DNA from 3 places in the Rhizobium sp. WYJ-E13 genome. Region 1 is predicted to be linked to each of the others. Evidence: predicted binding sites of a transcription regulator. Region 1 holds the regulator's gene; each other region holds the start of a gene.
What was found. The regulator LexA, encoded in region 1, represses DNA repair genes until DNA is damaged. The targets are predictions, from matches to a motif close to TGTTCNNNNTGTGTTCNG.
Positions count from the first base shown of each region.

Region 2: the regulator LexA is predicted to act here: its motif matches at 1,844-1,861, upstream of KQ933_RS02220 (PA0069 family radical SAM protein).
Region 3: the regulator LexA is predicted to act here: its motif matches at 2,132-2,149, upstream of KQ933_RS19380 (metallopeptidase family protein).

Region 1 covers NZ_CP076853.1:1,331,492-1,335,768, reverse strand. Annotated here, with positions in the region: gene kdsA (3-deoxy-8-phosphooctulonate synthase) at 1-185, opposite strand, end outside; gene KQ933_RS06755 (VOC family protein) at 182-1,069, opposite strand; gene lexA (transcriptional repressor LexA) at 1,265-1,987, shown strand; gene KQ933_RS06745 (ComEC/Rec2 family competence protein) at 1,968-4,277, opposite strand, start outside.
Region 2 covers NZ_CP076853.1:452,546-456,822, reverse strand. Annotated here, with positions in the region: gene KQ933_RS02240 (4-(cytidine 5'-diphospho)-2-C-methyl-D-erythritol kinase) at 1-324, shown strand, start outside; gene moaB (molybdenum cofactor biosynthesis protein B) at 324-875, shown strand; partial or broken gene KQ933_RS33305 (hypothetical protein) at 899-1,200, opposite strand; gene KQ933_RS02225 (glycosyltransferase family A protein) at 1,272-1,790, opposite strand; gene KQ933_RS02220 (PA0069 family radical SAM protein) at 1,930-3,087, shown strand; gene KQ933_RS02215 (ribonuclease HII) at 3,253-3,945, shown strand; gene KQ933_RS02210 (F0F1 ATP synthase subunit B) at 4,170-4,277, opposite strand, start outside.
Region 3 covers NZ_CP076853.1:3,907,290-3,911,566, reverse strand. Annotated here, with positions in the region: partial or broken gene KQ933_RS19400 (VOC family protein) at 1-2, opposite strand, end outside; gene KQ933_RS19395 (hypothetical protein) at 112-342, opposite strand; gene KQ933_RS19390 (CoA ester lyase) at 456-1,361, shown strand; gene KQ933_RS19385 (DUF1737 domain-containing protein) at 1,361-1,567, shown strand; gene KQ933_RS19380 (metallopeptidase family protein) at 1,570-2,007, opposite strand; gene KQ933_RS33485 (hypothetical protein) at 2,170-3,114, shown strand; gene KQ933_RS19375 (DNA polymerase Y family protein) at 3,155-4,277, shown strand, end outside.

The DNA of each region.
Region 1 (4,277 bases):
TTGTAGACGAGGCCGATACCGAGCTTGTCGCACAGCTCCTTCAGCGTGCCGCCGACCATGAAGGCATGCTCGCGGCTTTCCATCTGGCACGGACCAGCGATGAGCGAAAGCTTGGCAGAATTGGAAAACAGAACCTGGCCAGCGCCTTCGCCGATCCGGACCTCTGCATTGGTATTGGAGCTCATGGTGTTTCCTCGAAGGCGAAGAGCGTGCCCTGACCGGGCGCGGGCTTCACAAGAATACGGTTGGCCTTGCGTGTATAGGTCACCCCGTTAGCAGCCAAATGCGCTTCTGTCACGGCCAGATCGGCAACCGCAAAGAGGATCGCCCGGCCGCGCAGGCCGCGATCGCTATCCGGCGTCGCCAGATCGAAATAGGCCTCCAGCCCCTCTGGGGTCATCAGGCTGATCTTTGCGTTTCCGGTCGGCACCTCCAGCCCGAAACTCGTGACATCGGCAGAAGCGGCTTTTGCCGCCGCGCGAACGAACTCGCCGAAAGCTGTCGGCTCGGGCGCCGCGAGCGCGATCTCGGCAATGCCTGTCACGCCATTGGCATGGATCTCCAGCGCGCTGCGGCTGGCCGGAAGCGGGTTGATGCGCTCGACAGCGAAGAGAAAGAAATCCGGTGCCCGTAGGTCGCCAGCGAAGGCGAGCCGGAAGCCGGCAACACTTTCTGCACCATCGGGCATTTTCACTGGACGTTCGAACTGCAGCACAGGACCGGCACTGATGCTGCCCTTCACGAAACGAGAATGTTCTTGCTTTGCATCCCCTGTCGCAAAGGCGATGGCGGACAATCCTTCGCTGCCGCAGCGGAAACGGAAAGCCTGATTGCGGGCAGTGAAGACATTGCCCTCACGCGCCGTCTCCTCGCTCTCCTCCACACTCGCGACACCCAATGGCTCAAGGTAGGTTTTGTCGGTAAAGAAAACGCAGGCATTTTCCGTGCCGAAGGGATGGCGGGCATCGGGCGCGACGGTGAAACCAAGCTTGCCCAGCCTTTCGCGGGCAAGGTCGATATCGGTAACCGGCAAAACGAGATGATCAATCGGAAGCATGTCCTGGGTCATCGGCTACTCTCTAGCAATCACCAGGAGATGTGCTTCAGCAGACGCTACGAAGCAAGGCCAGGCAGGCTTTCCGCCGATAAAAATAAAATTCTCTGCAGAATGAACAGAAGTTTTACGAAAATTTAGCTACTTGCAGAACACATATGGAACATATAGTGTCCGTTCTGGATTTGTTTCAAGACTGGGGTACACGCCATGCTCACACGCAAACAACAGGAACTCCTTCTTTTCATTCACGAAAGGATGAAGGAGTCAGGCGTTCCGCCGTCTTTCGACGAGATGAAGGATGCGCTGGATCTTGCCTCTAAATCCGGTATTCACCGGCTGATCACGGCGCTTGAGGAACGCGGCTTCATTCGCCGGCTTCCGAACCGGGCACGCGCGCTCGAAGTCATCAAGTTGCCGGAAGCCTACAGCCCAAGCCTGCAGCCTCGGCGCGGCTTTTCGCCGAGCGTCATCGAGGGCAGCCTCGGAAAGCCTCAGCCGTTGGCTCCCGCTCCGGCAAAGCCTGCACCTGCTGCCGACAACGGCAATTCGATTTCTGTGCCGGTCATGGGGCGCATCGCCGCCGGCGTGCCGATCTCGGCAATCCAGAACAATACGCACGACATCAATGTTCCCGCCGACATGCTGGGCTCGGGTGAGCATTATGCGCTCGAGGTTCGTGGCGACTCGATGATCGAAGCCGGCATCTTCGATGGCGACACGGTCATCATCCGCAACGGCAGCACCGCCAATCCCGGTGATATTGTCGTGGCACTCGTCGACGAGGAGGAAGCGACGCTCAAGCGTTTTCGCCGCAAGGGTGCATCGATTGCACTCGAAGCAGCAAACCCCGCTTATGAGACGCGCATCTTCCCGCCGGATCGCGTCAAGGTCCAGGGCAAGCTCGTCGGCCTCATTCGCCGCTATCACTGACTGGTGACGTACTGGCGTCTGCGAAACTGTCGCTGCGCCAATCATAGGCACGGTGGCGCATCCAGGGCCGTCGCAACGTGTCGAATGCAGTTGTGATCTCAGTTCCCTTATCGGTAAAACGAAGTTCGATCGAGCCTGTTCTGCGTAGTGTCTCGCCAGTAAAGAGCAATGCGCCGGAGCGACAATGGTCAAACCGCAAACGGACAGGGGTAACGACGATATCGGCCGTATCGCAGGCCGGCCCGAGATAGGCTGCATTGTCGATGATCGTCAGTTTCTTTCCATTCCCGAGCAAGGCAGTGCACCAGGCGCCCTTCTGGCAGGAGAAGCGCGATGGCGAGCTTGCGGCGGCATGTCTCATTGCTGCTCTGGCTTCGTCCTGCTGATCCCGTGACAGCTGCAGCTGTTTGCCTTCAGGCGCAGCGGGGACATTGACAGCCTGGAGCATGAACGGCTTTCGATGCTCTTCCATGGTAAGCGCCCGCTGCCATTGTTCGAAGATGAAGGCAGGAGGCTTTTCGCGATTCGAAGCTATCGCCTCTCCATCGACAACAGCAACCAGGCCGCCATCTTCGGCGATGGTGATGTCGGGCATCGCCTCGACCGGAAGCAACGCGACGGCAAGCGTGGAAACCGCAACGATTGCTGTTCCGGCGTGCCGCAGTCTGGTTCTGAGCAAGGTTAGCAGCAGAAACCCGAAGACGGCTGTCGGGAAGTACCAGCCGGGCAAACGGCCCACATCGATATTGCCGCCCCAGCTCGATACCGTCTTTGCGATTTTTATCACCAGATCGAGCCCGAATCCTGCGATCTGCCACATCGGGCCATCGAGGCCAAAAGGCATCAGCAGCATCGCCAGCATCCCGGCAGGCATGACGATGAAGGAAATGACAGGCATGGCCGCGAGATTTGCCGGCAGGCCGTAGGCAGTCAGCCGGTGAAAATGATCGATCGAAAACAGCGCGGTCGAGAAACCGCCAATGAGCGACGTCAGGAAAATGCCGCCGAAGAAGCCGCCAATCATGAGGACAGGTTTGAGGATCGGCAGCTTGGCAAAGGCATTCTCCCGCATCGGACGCACTTTCCAGAGGTCGTAACCGGCGACCAGGGCAAGCGTTGCGGCAAAGGACATCTGGAAACTCGGCCCCAGCACCTCCGATGGCGAGACTGCAAGGATCACGAGCGCGGACAGCGCCACGTTTCTAAGGCTGATCGACGGCCGGTCAAAGAAGACGGCAACCAGCATGATCGCCATCATGATGAAAGCGCGTTCGGCGGAGACGGCAAAACCCGAGATCAGATAATAAGCCGTCACCGCAGCGAGCGCGCCGGCCGCCGCGATTTTCTTGGTCGGCCATGCTTGGGCAATGGCGGGAAAAAGACTGAGGATGACCCGCAGGCCGACAAAGAAGATGCCGGCGGAGAGCGCCATATTGAGACCGGAGATCGCGATGATGTGGGCAAGGCCGGATTGCCGCAGCGCCTCGGTCGTTTCATCCGAGATCGCCCGTCTCTCATCGGTGACAAGTGAAGCAGCAAAGGCGCCGGTATCACCCGGCAGGACGGAGCGGATTCGATCGCCGATGCCGCTCCTGAGCCGATAGAGCCATTCCAGGGTCGCCTCACCGAACGAGCCCGCCTGCTGCGGCTGCGAGGCAGTCTTTTTCGGCGCACCATAGAAAAAGCCGTTGGCACCAATGCCATCGAAATAGGCGCTGAAGGCAAAATCGTTGAGGTGGGGAAGTGCCGGTCCCGCCGGAGGCGTGAGACGTGCCCTGCCCTCGATGACGTCACCAAGCTCAAAGGGCTGCGTGGCGCCCCGGACCAGGACGGAAATGCGCTTGGGTGGACGCTTGATCTCGGGAGCATCCGTTCCGGTAACAGCAAGAATATAGCGCCAGCGCCCTCTTCCATCGCCTTCGCGACGCTCGATGCGGCCGGTCACCGTTGTCGTTACGGCGGAATCCAGGATCAAGGTCCGCGCCCGCCATGTTTCGACCTGTGCCGAAAGCATTCCACCGGCAAAGAGAAGCAGAGCAAGCAGCGTCGCCCGCAATTTCGTCCGGCCATATCCGCAGAGCGCAACGGCAAGGAGGAGGACAAACAGGCAGAGACCAAGCGAGATGGCCGGAAAATCCGAAACTGCCAGAAACCAGGTCGCGGCACCCGCACCGAGAAAGACCGGCGAGAAGAGAATGAGGCGACCGTGGCCAGCCTCTTCCCCGGCCATGCGAATAGACGATTCGGCGTGTTGTTTCGCAATGCCAATCAGCCGCCACTGCAGCGGAAC
Region 2 (4,277 bases), 880 kb from region 1:
TCCACGCCCGAGGTTTTCCGGCGGCTTGCGACCAAGAACAATCCTCCGCTGGTCCTGATCAAAACGCCGCACTGGATGGACGCCATACGGGCGACACGCAATGATCTCGAGCCGCCGGCGCGAGAGCTGGTTCCCGAAATCGCCGAGATTTCGAACATGCTCACAGCGGAAGGCGCGCTTTTCACCCGCATGTCCGGCTCTGGCGCGACCTGCTTCGGCATCTTCGAGACACCCGTTGCTGCGTTGCGTGCAGCCGAGCGTCTTCACGCCGCCCGCCCGGACTGGTATTTCCAGGCAACGGAGACTTTTGCAGGAGGTGTATGATGGCAGGCTTGGACGAAACGCGCGCTTTTGTTCCCCTCGGTATCGCCGTGCTGACAGTTTCGGATACGCGCACGCTGGCCGATGACAAATCCGGCGATACGCTCGCGGCACGGATTGCGGAAGCCGGACATCAGTTGATCGACCGCGACATCGTGCCTGACGACCGCGAGAGGATCACCGCACGCGTGCGGGCCTGGACGGAAGCCAAGGAAATCGACGTCATCATCACCACGGGCGGGACCGGCTTTACTGGCCGCGACGTGACACCCGACGCCCTGGAACCACTCTTCGAAAAGCGGATGGATGGATTTTCGGCGGTGTTCCACCGGATTTCCTACGACAAGATCGGCACCTCGACAATTCAGTCGCGCGCCACGGCGGGTGTCGCCAACGCCACCTTCATCTTCGTGCTGCCGGGCTCTCCCGGCGCCTGCAAGGATGCGTGGGACGGCATCCTAGAGGCGCAGCTCGACTACCGCCATATGCCCTGCAATTTCGTGGAGATCATGCCGCGTCTGGACGAGCACCTGAAACGCGGCGCGACGAAGTAGACTTGCTACAGCAGCAGCTTTCCCTATGTCGCAAGGCCCGGCAGCTTGGGCATTGTGTCCCAGCTATCACCAAACAGCACTACGCAGCTTATGCCGTGAACATCTGTAACGACGAGCATCCAGGTGCCGCTTTCGGCGGCATTAACCTCAAGAATGGCGTTCTGGTTGATCAGTCCGACTGCCGTGAGCTTTTCAGCAATGTACTGACGATCTCGGATCGGCCTGCGCAACTGCGCATCATCTGCGATGCTGCCGGAAGCGGATGCGCGATCACCAATATCGTCAATATGACGGCCAGCGGGCCGTAGACCTTATTGCGCAGCATGACGCACCTCCTTTCGCCGGGAATCCGGCAGAAGAGGAGATTTTCGCTGACCTGTTGTCTACAACATCACGCTACCGGGCAGCGCGGGCAACCCAGGAAGGGATCAATTCGCTGGAGAGTTGGCGTGGTTTCTGCGCCTTGACGAATTCGGTAAGGCGCATGCCGCTCTTTGCAGCGGATACGGCAAGCTTCTTGGGCATGAGCAGGCCGAGTTCCAGCGGTGGTCTGGCACGGCCGACACGCTGGAAAAAGGGGCGTCGATAGACACGCGAGGCGGTAAAGCGCGCAGAGACCTTATTCAAGACCACATATTCCGAGACTTCGTCGATCCAGCCCGCCTGCGGTCTTGCGCCCGGCTCGACGAAGAGCAGCCATTCGCCGCGGGCGGATCGGATGATATCCTTGATATCCCATTGTGAATGGAAACGGCAGCCAGCGGCATCCGCCACCCGGGCCGTGCCGTCGCGCGAGCCGTGATCGAGCACGACCACATCGCTGACGAGGCCTTCCACGGCGCCTGCCACCAATACCGATAGAGTCTGGGCCAGCTCAGATTCCTGATCCTGGCATTCAAGAACGACAGTCAACATTGCCTGTTTATAGAGCGCCGCACAAAATTTTGCCAGCGGGACTTTCCTCATTTTGTTCTTGCATTGTTCTCTTTTTGCCGATAGGAATTTAATCATCAAAACGAGCGGGATCGAGCGTTTTCCGCCGCTGGAGAATCCGATGAGACCACAGTCCCTTGCAGGGCAGGCCGCATTTGCGCCTGCCAATACGGCTGATATTGCCGATGCGATGATCGCGGCCTCGGGGCTGCGCATCGAAGTTGACCGGCGGCGCGGCCGCGGTGCGGGGCTGAACCCCAGCGGCCGCTTCGAGCCAACACAACGCGAAACCTTCGATGATGGCTGGCAGACGCTTGAGGAACTGCCGCCCTTCAAGACGGATGTGCAGGTCGAAAAGCCGCGCACGGCGATCACCCGCAACGAATCTCCCGATCTTTCCTTCGACCGGTCGATCAACCCTTATCGCGGCTGCGAGCATGGCTGCATCTACTGTTTCGCCAGGCCGACGCATGCCTATATGGGCCTTTCGGCGGGGCTGGATTTCGAAAGCAAGCTCTTCGCCAAGCCGGATGCGCCTAAGCTTCTGGAGCGCGAACTCGCCAAGCCGGGCTATAAGGTGCGCGTCATCGCGATTGGTACCAATACCGACCCCTATCAGCCGATCGAGAAGGAATGGCGCGTCATGCGGCAACTCCTCGAAGTGCTGAATAAGGCCAATCATCCCGTGGCGATCGTCACCAAGTCGGCGATGATCCTGCGCGACCTCGATATCCTCACGGAGATGGCGGCAAAGAACCTCGTGCGTGTCGGCATTTCAGTGACGACGCTCGACCGCAAACTTGCCCGCCTCATGGAACCGCGGGCATCGACGCCGACGCGCAGGCTGGAGGCGATCCGTGGGCTTTCCGAGGCTGGTGTGCGTACGTCAGTGATGGCCGCGCCGGTCATCCCCGCACTCAACGATCACGAGCTGGAACGCATCCTGGATGCCGCCAAGGCGGCGGGTGCTGAAGAAGCGAGCTATGTGCTTCTGCGGCTGCCGCTGGAAGTGAGCCCGCTGTTCCGCGATTGGCTGTTGCAGAATTATCCTGATCGTTATCGCCATGTCATGTCGCTGGTGCGCTCGATGCGCGGCGGCAAGGATTATGATGCCGAGTTCGGCAAGCGCATGAAGGGTGCGGGACCCTATGCCTGGCAGATCGCCCGCCGCTTCGAGATGGCGGCAAAGCGGCTTGAGCTGACCCGTCGAAGCCTTGCCCTGCGCGACGACTTGTTTGTGCCGCCCAATGGCAGCGGCGTGCAGCTTTCGCTGCTGTGATTAACGAGCTTGCGTGAGGCGTAAAGAAGACCTGCCCCGCGTCTTCTGCCTTACGCAATTCCCGCGGATGGCCCTGACCGCACCATCCGCTGGACCGCCCCCGGCCGTCGCCGCCCTGATCCGGGGGCTTGCAGGAAATCGGGTTGGCGTGCGAAGTTCAACCGCATGAAACGTCGCACGTCACCCGATTCTCCTCTGCTCTTTGAAGAGGCTCCCCTCGTGCCGGATTTCCGGCTGGAGCTGAAAGCCCGCAAGGCTGGTCACTGGCCTGTTGCGGGCGCAGATGAGGCCGGACGCGGACCACTTGCCGGTCCTGTCGTCGCTGCAGCCGTGATCCTCGATCCCAAGCGCATTCCTGAGGGTCTCAACGATTCCAAGCAGCTTTCAGCGCAGCGGCGCGAGGAGTTGTTCGTCCAAATTCTTGCGACCGCAACAGTCTCCATCGCCTCCTCCAGCTCTACACGCATCGACGAAACCGATATCCGCAAGGCAAGCCTCGACGCTATGCGCCGTGCGATTTGCGGCCTTTCCATACCCGCAAGTTATGTACTGACGGATGGGCTGGACGTGCCTGTAGGGCTCGACTGCCCCGGGCAGGCCGTGGTGAAGGGTGACGCACGCTCCGTCTCGATCGCCGCCGCTTCCATCGTCGCCAAGGTGACGCGCGACCGGATGATGGCGCGGGCGCATCTGGTGTTTCCCGAATATGGGTTTGCCGCTCATGTCGGATATGGCACGGCGCAGCATCGCTCCGGCATAGAGAAGCACGGGCCGTGCCCGCTGCACCGGATGAGCTTCCGGCCACTGCGCCAGGACGGCGTCGTGGGAGAGGTGAATGGAGAGATGCTGGAGGAGTAGACTCCAGCGCCACCGCCTCGTTTCCTTGCGAGCCGCATGGGGCGGGAAGCGCCGGAGGGGCCATTTGCCTCATACAGAGCGCTTCTGAGCCGGTTCCCAAGGGGCTGCTCTTAGGTGCTTCGCGCAGCCATCAAAAGCTCACACATCACGCCAATCACACGGCATCTGCCAAAAACAAAAAGCCCCACCGAAGCGGGGCTTTTCCAATCCTGCAGCGCTGCAGCTCAGTTCAGACGGGTCTTCACTTCGCCGACGGCCCGACCGAAGAGCTCGGACTGAACCTTGCCATCAGCCTGCTTACCGATCACGGCTTCAGCGGCTGCGATGGCGAG
Region 3 (4,277 bases), 1.8 Mb from region 1:
ATGCTCGTCCTCCATTCGTTTTTAAAGTGCCGGCCGAATGCCTGGCTGCTTCAAGGACGTAGCATGGAAGCGTGAGCCGACAATGTTGGTCACATTTTCAGCGAAAAGCGATCAGAGATCGATGATCGTGCCGCGGCCGTCGTTCCAGACGCGCATCTCGCGCTTGCCGTCAGCGCGAGCGCGGACGGGAGCGGGCTTCATCTTCATCGAAAGGGCGCGGCCAACCATAAGCACGGTCAGGATGCCGCCGACGGCGAGCGTGACCGAAAAGGTAAGAAGCAGCATGGCCACGAAAACGGTGGCGCCAGCGAGCATGAAGAAGATGGAGCGAATGTTCTGCATCGGTTAAAGACCTTTCTACGGAAAGGAATGTGGTCCTTCTTTTTCCTCTCTGCAAGCCAAGCATGGCTTTTTGTTGTCTTGCAGGGCTTTGCGAAGCTTGGCACTAATGGTCCATGAGCCGAACACCACCTCTTCGTTCCCTGCGTTTGCGCCGCTCGGTGCTGAGCGTGCCCGCCATCAATGCGCGTGCACTTGAAAAGACCCATTCCCTTGATTGCGATGCGTTTATTTTCGATCTGGAGGATTCCGTCGCGCCCGAGAAGAAGGCGGAAGCGCGCGATAATCTGAAGGCCTTTTTTGCCGGGCCGCCGCTCGAAAGCAAGGAAAGGATCATTCGTATCAATTCTTTGTCATCCGGATTCGGGCTGGCGGATCTGGAACTCGTCAAGGCGCTTTCGCCCGATGCCGTTCTCCTTCCGAAGGTGGATGAGCCACAGGATGTGACTGATATCAACGACCTGCTTGCCGAGGCCTATGCGCCGGAAGAATTGCGGATCTGGGCGATGATCGAGACGCCGCGCGGCGTGCTGAATGCCGCAGCGATCACTGAATCCGGCCGCACGCCGGGATCGCGGCTTGATTGCCTAGTCGTCGGGCTCAACGATTTGCGCAAGGAAACGGGCGTCTTGCCGCAGCCGGGGCGAACCTATCTCGTGCCTTGGCTGATGCAGGTCGTTTTGGCGGTAAAGGCCTACGGTCTCGATGCGCTCGACAGCGTCTTCAACGATTTCCAGGATGGCGATGGCTTCGATACCGAATGCGGGCAGGGCCGCGCCATGGGCTTTGTTGGCAAGATGCTGATCCATCCGGCACAGATTGTAGCCGCCAACCGGCATTTCGGGCCAAGCGCGGAGGACATCGCGGAGGCGGAGGCCATCATTGCTGCCTTCGCCGATCCGGTTACCGGAGGGCTCAATGTCATCAATGCGAACGGACGGATGATCGAGCGGCTGCATCTTGTCCAGGCCGAAGCTCTGGTTCATAAAGCGCACCTGATTTCTGCAAGAAAGCCCGCCTGATGAAACTCTACCGCTTCCTGACAGGTCCTGACGACGCTTCCTTCTGCCACAAGGTGACGGCGGCGCTGAACAAGGGCTGGTCACTATCCGGTTCGCCCACCTATGCCTTCAACGCTGCGACTGGCCAGATGCAGTGCGGCCAGTCGGTCGTCAAGGAGGTCGAGGGCAAGGATTATGACCCGGACATGAAGCTGTCCGAGCAATAATATCAGCGTTCAGCAGCCTCTTCGGCGCTCGCCTCGATGCGTTCCATGTCATCGTCGCTGAGACCGAAGTGGTGGCCGATCTCATGGATCAGCACATGGGTGATGATGTCACCCAGCGTCTCGTCATTTTCTGCCCAGTAATCGAGGATCGGACGGCGATAGAGGCGGATGCGGTTCGGCATCTCCCCGGTTTCCAGGGTAAAGCGTTCCGAGATGCCGCGGCCTTCGAAAAGGCCGAGCAGGTCGAAGGGCGTTTCCAGCGCCATATCCTCAAAGACTTCGTCATCGGGGAAATCCTCGATCTCGATGGTCAGATTGGTCGTCAGCTTGCGAAATTCGTCCGGCAGATGGCTGTAGGCCTCCATTGCCAGCGACTCGAAGGCGCTGATCGTCGGCGCGTGGCGGTCCCGCCAATCATCGCTCTGGTCTATCTGGGCCATGAATATTCCTTCCTTTGCCGGCCCATATAGAACCTTTATTGCCGATTTTCGAGTGCGGAATCAAAGGCAGGAATAAATTCTTATAAAATGCCGGTTGACTCTCTATTAGAGCTCTGGAATCTATAAGAACATAACAGGAACAAGATGAATGGAGTGAACGCCATGGCGCAGACCGCCCTGGCGCGCGAGCGGCTTTTTGCGCTCCGCGAAACCATTGCCCGACTGGAGGGAAAACCCGCGCCGACGCTTGCTGCGGCGGAAAGGGAAGCCCTGGCGGAAGGACGCGAGAGGCGGCAGGAGCACATTCTGCCTCGGCTGTCTTTTGGCATTGAACCGTTCGATAAGGCCCTGGAAGGCGGTCTGCAGCTCGATGCGATTACCGAGTTCCGCGCGGCGAGTTCCGGCGATGCAGGGGCGGCGAGTGGACTGGCGATGGCCATTGCGGCGCGACTGCAGAAGCAGGAGGAGGACACCAGCAGGCTGCTGCCGTTGCTCTGGATCGGTGATGCCGTCGGCACACTGGAGGCGGGTCGCCCCTATGCTCCGGGGCTGAAGGATTTCGGGCTGAAGCCGGAAAGGTTTTTCCATGCCGCGCCGCGCAAGCTGGAGGACGCGCTCTGGCTGGCGGAAGCGGCCATCGAAAGTGCTGCCTTCTCGGTCGTCGTCTTCGAAGTGCGCGGCAATCCCCTGCATTTCGGCCTGACCGAAAGCCGCCGGCTCAGTCTCAGGGCGCGCGCTGTCCGCCGTCCGCTCTTTCTCGTCCGCCAGGCCGGGGAGGAGGAGGCGAGTAGCGCTGCTTTCCGCCTGCATGTCGAACCGGCGCCGTCTGACTTGCGGCCGCTGCCGGACGGATCGAAGCTTTCCGGCAGCATCGGCAATCCGATTTTCCGTCTCACGCTGGAGAAGAGCCGCAATCCGGCCCCGCTCTCCTTTCTTCTGGAGTGGAACCCCCATGAACGCGAATTTCTCCCCATCGACGAACCAGGTTTCGCTCGTCCTCCAGGCGAACAGTCAGCGCATTCTGGCGCTCAGCTTTCCGCATCTGGCGACGGACCGCATCGCGCGCAAGCGATGGGGTCTGTCCTGGCGTTCGAAAGGGCGTCCTGAAGCGTCACCGATCGTCTGTTCCGGCAAGCTCAACAATGCCATGCGGCTGACGGCGCTGGACGAGTTCGCCGAGAAGTTGGGATTGAGGAAGGAACAGGGCGTTGCCGAAGCGCGCGCCATGTATCCGGCGCTCGATGTCGTGGAAGAGGATCCTGCGGCCGACTGCCGGCTGCTGGAAGCGATCGCCGACTGGTGCGACCGCTATACGCCGATGGTAGCGCTCGACGGTAAGGACGGGCTGTTTCTCGATATTACCGGCTGTGCCCATCTCTTCGGCGGTGAAAGCGCGCTTCTCAAGGATATCCTGTCGCGGCTCTTTCATATGGGGCTCGATGTGCGCGGCGCGATCTCCTCATCGCCGGGTCTTTCCTGGGCCGTCTCCCGCTTCGGACAAGGCGGCGTCGTGGAGGATGAGGAGACGGAGCGTATGCTGATACCGCTGCCCGTCGCGGCCTTGCGGCTGGAAGGCCAGACTGTTGATGCCTTGAGGAAGCTTGGCCTCAAATATGTCGGCGACGTCATCCATGCGCCGCGGGCGCCGCTGACCCGCCGCTTCGGGCCGACACTGCTTCTGCGCCTCGATCAAGCACTGGGGCGCGAGGAAGAGCCGATCTCGCCCCGGCGTCCCGTCGCCAGCCTCTCGTCCGAACGCCGCCTGGTCGAGCCGATCGGAACGGAAGAACAGATCCTTGCTGTCACCGGACAGGTTGCCGTGTCACTGAAACCGTCACTGGAGGCGCGAGGCGCTGGTGGAAGGGTGTTCGAGCTGGTGCTGTTTCGTGTCGATGGCAGGGTTTTCCGCATTTCCGTCGGCGCTTCACGGCCAATTCGCGAACCGAAGCTCGTCGCAGGGCTGTTTTCGGAGCGGCTGCAGGTTATCTACGACGATATCGATGCCGGCTATGGTTTCGAGATCCTGCGCCTGAACGTGCTGCGGCATGATCCGTTCCATGATGCGCAGGGCGATTTCGAAGGCGATCGGCAAGGGGAAATCTCGCTTTCGACTTTTGTCGATCGTGTTGCGGCGCGGCTTGGCGCGGATTGCCTGCAAAGCTTCCAGCTTCGCGAGAGCCATGTGCCGGAGCGTGCCGTGATCACGGTGCCGGCAATGGAAAGCCTTCCGGCACGGCGCAAGGTGGAGCAGAACAATACCCTTCCCTTCC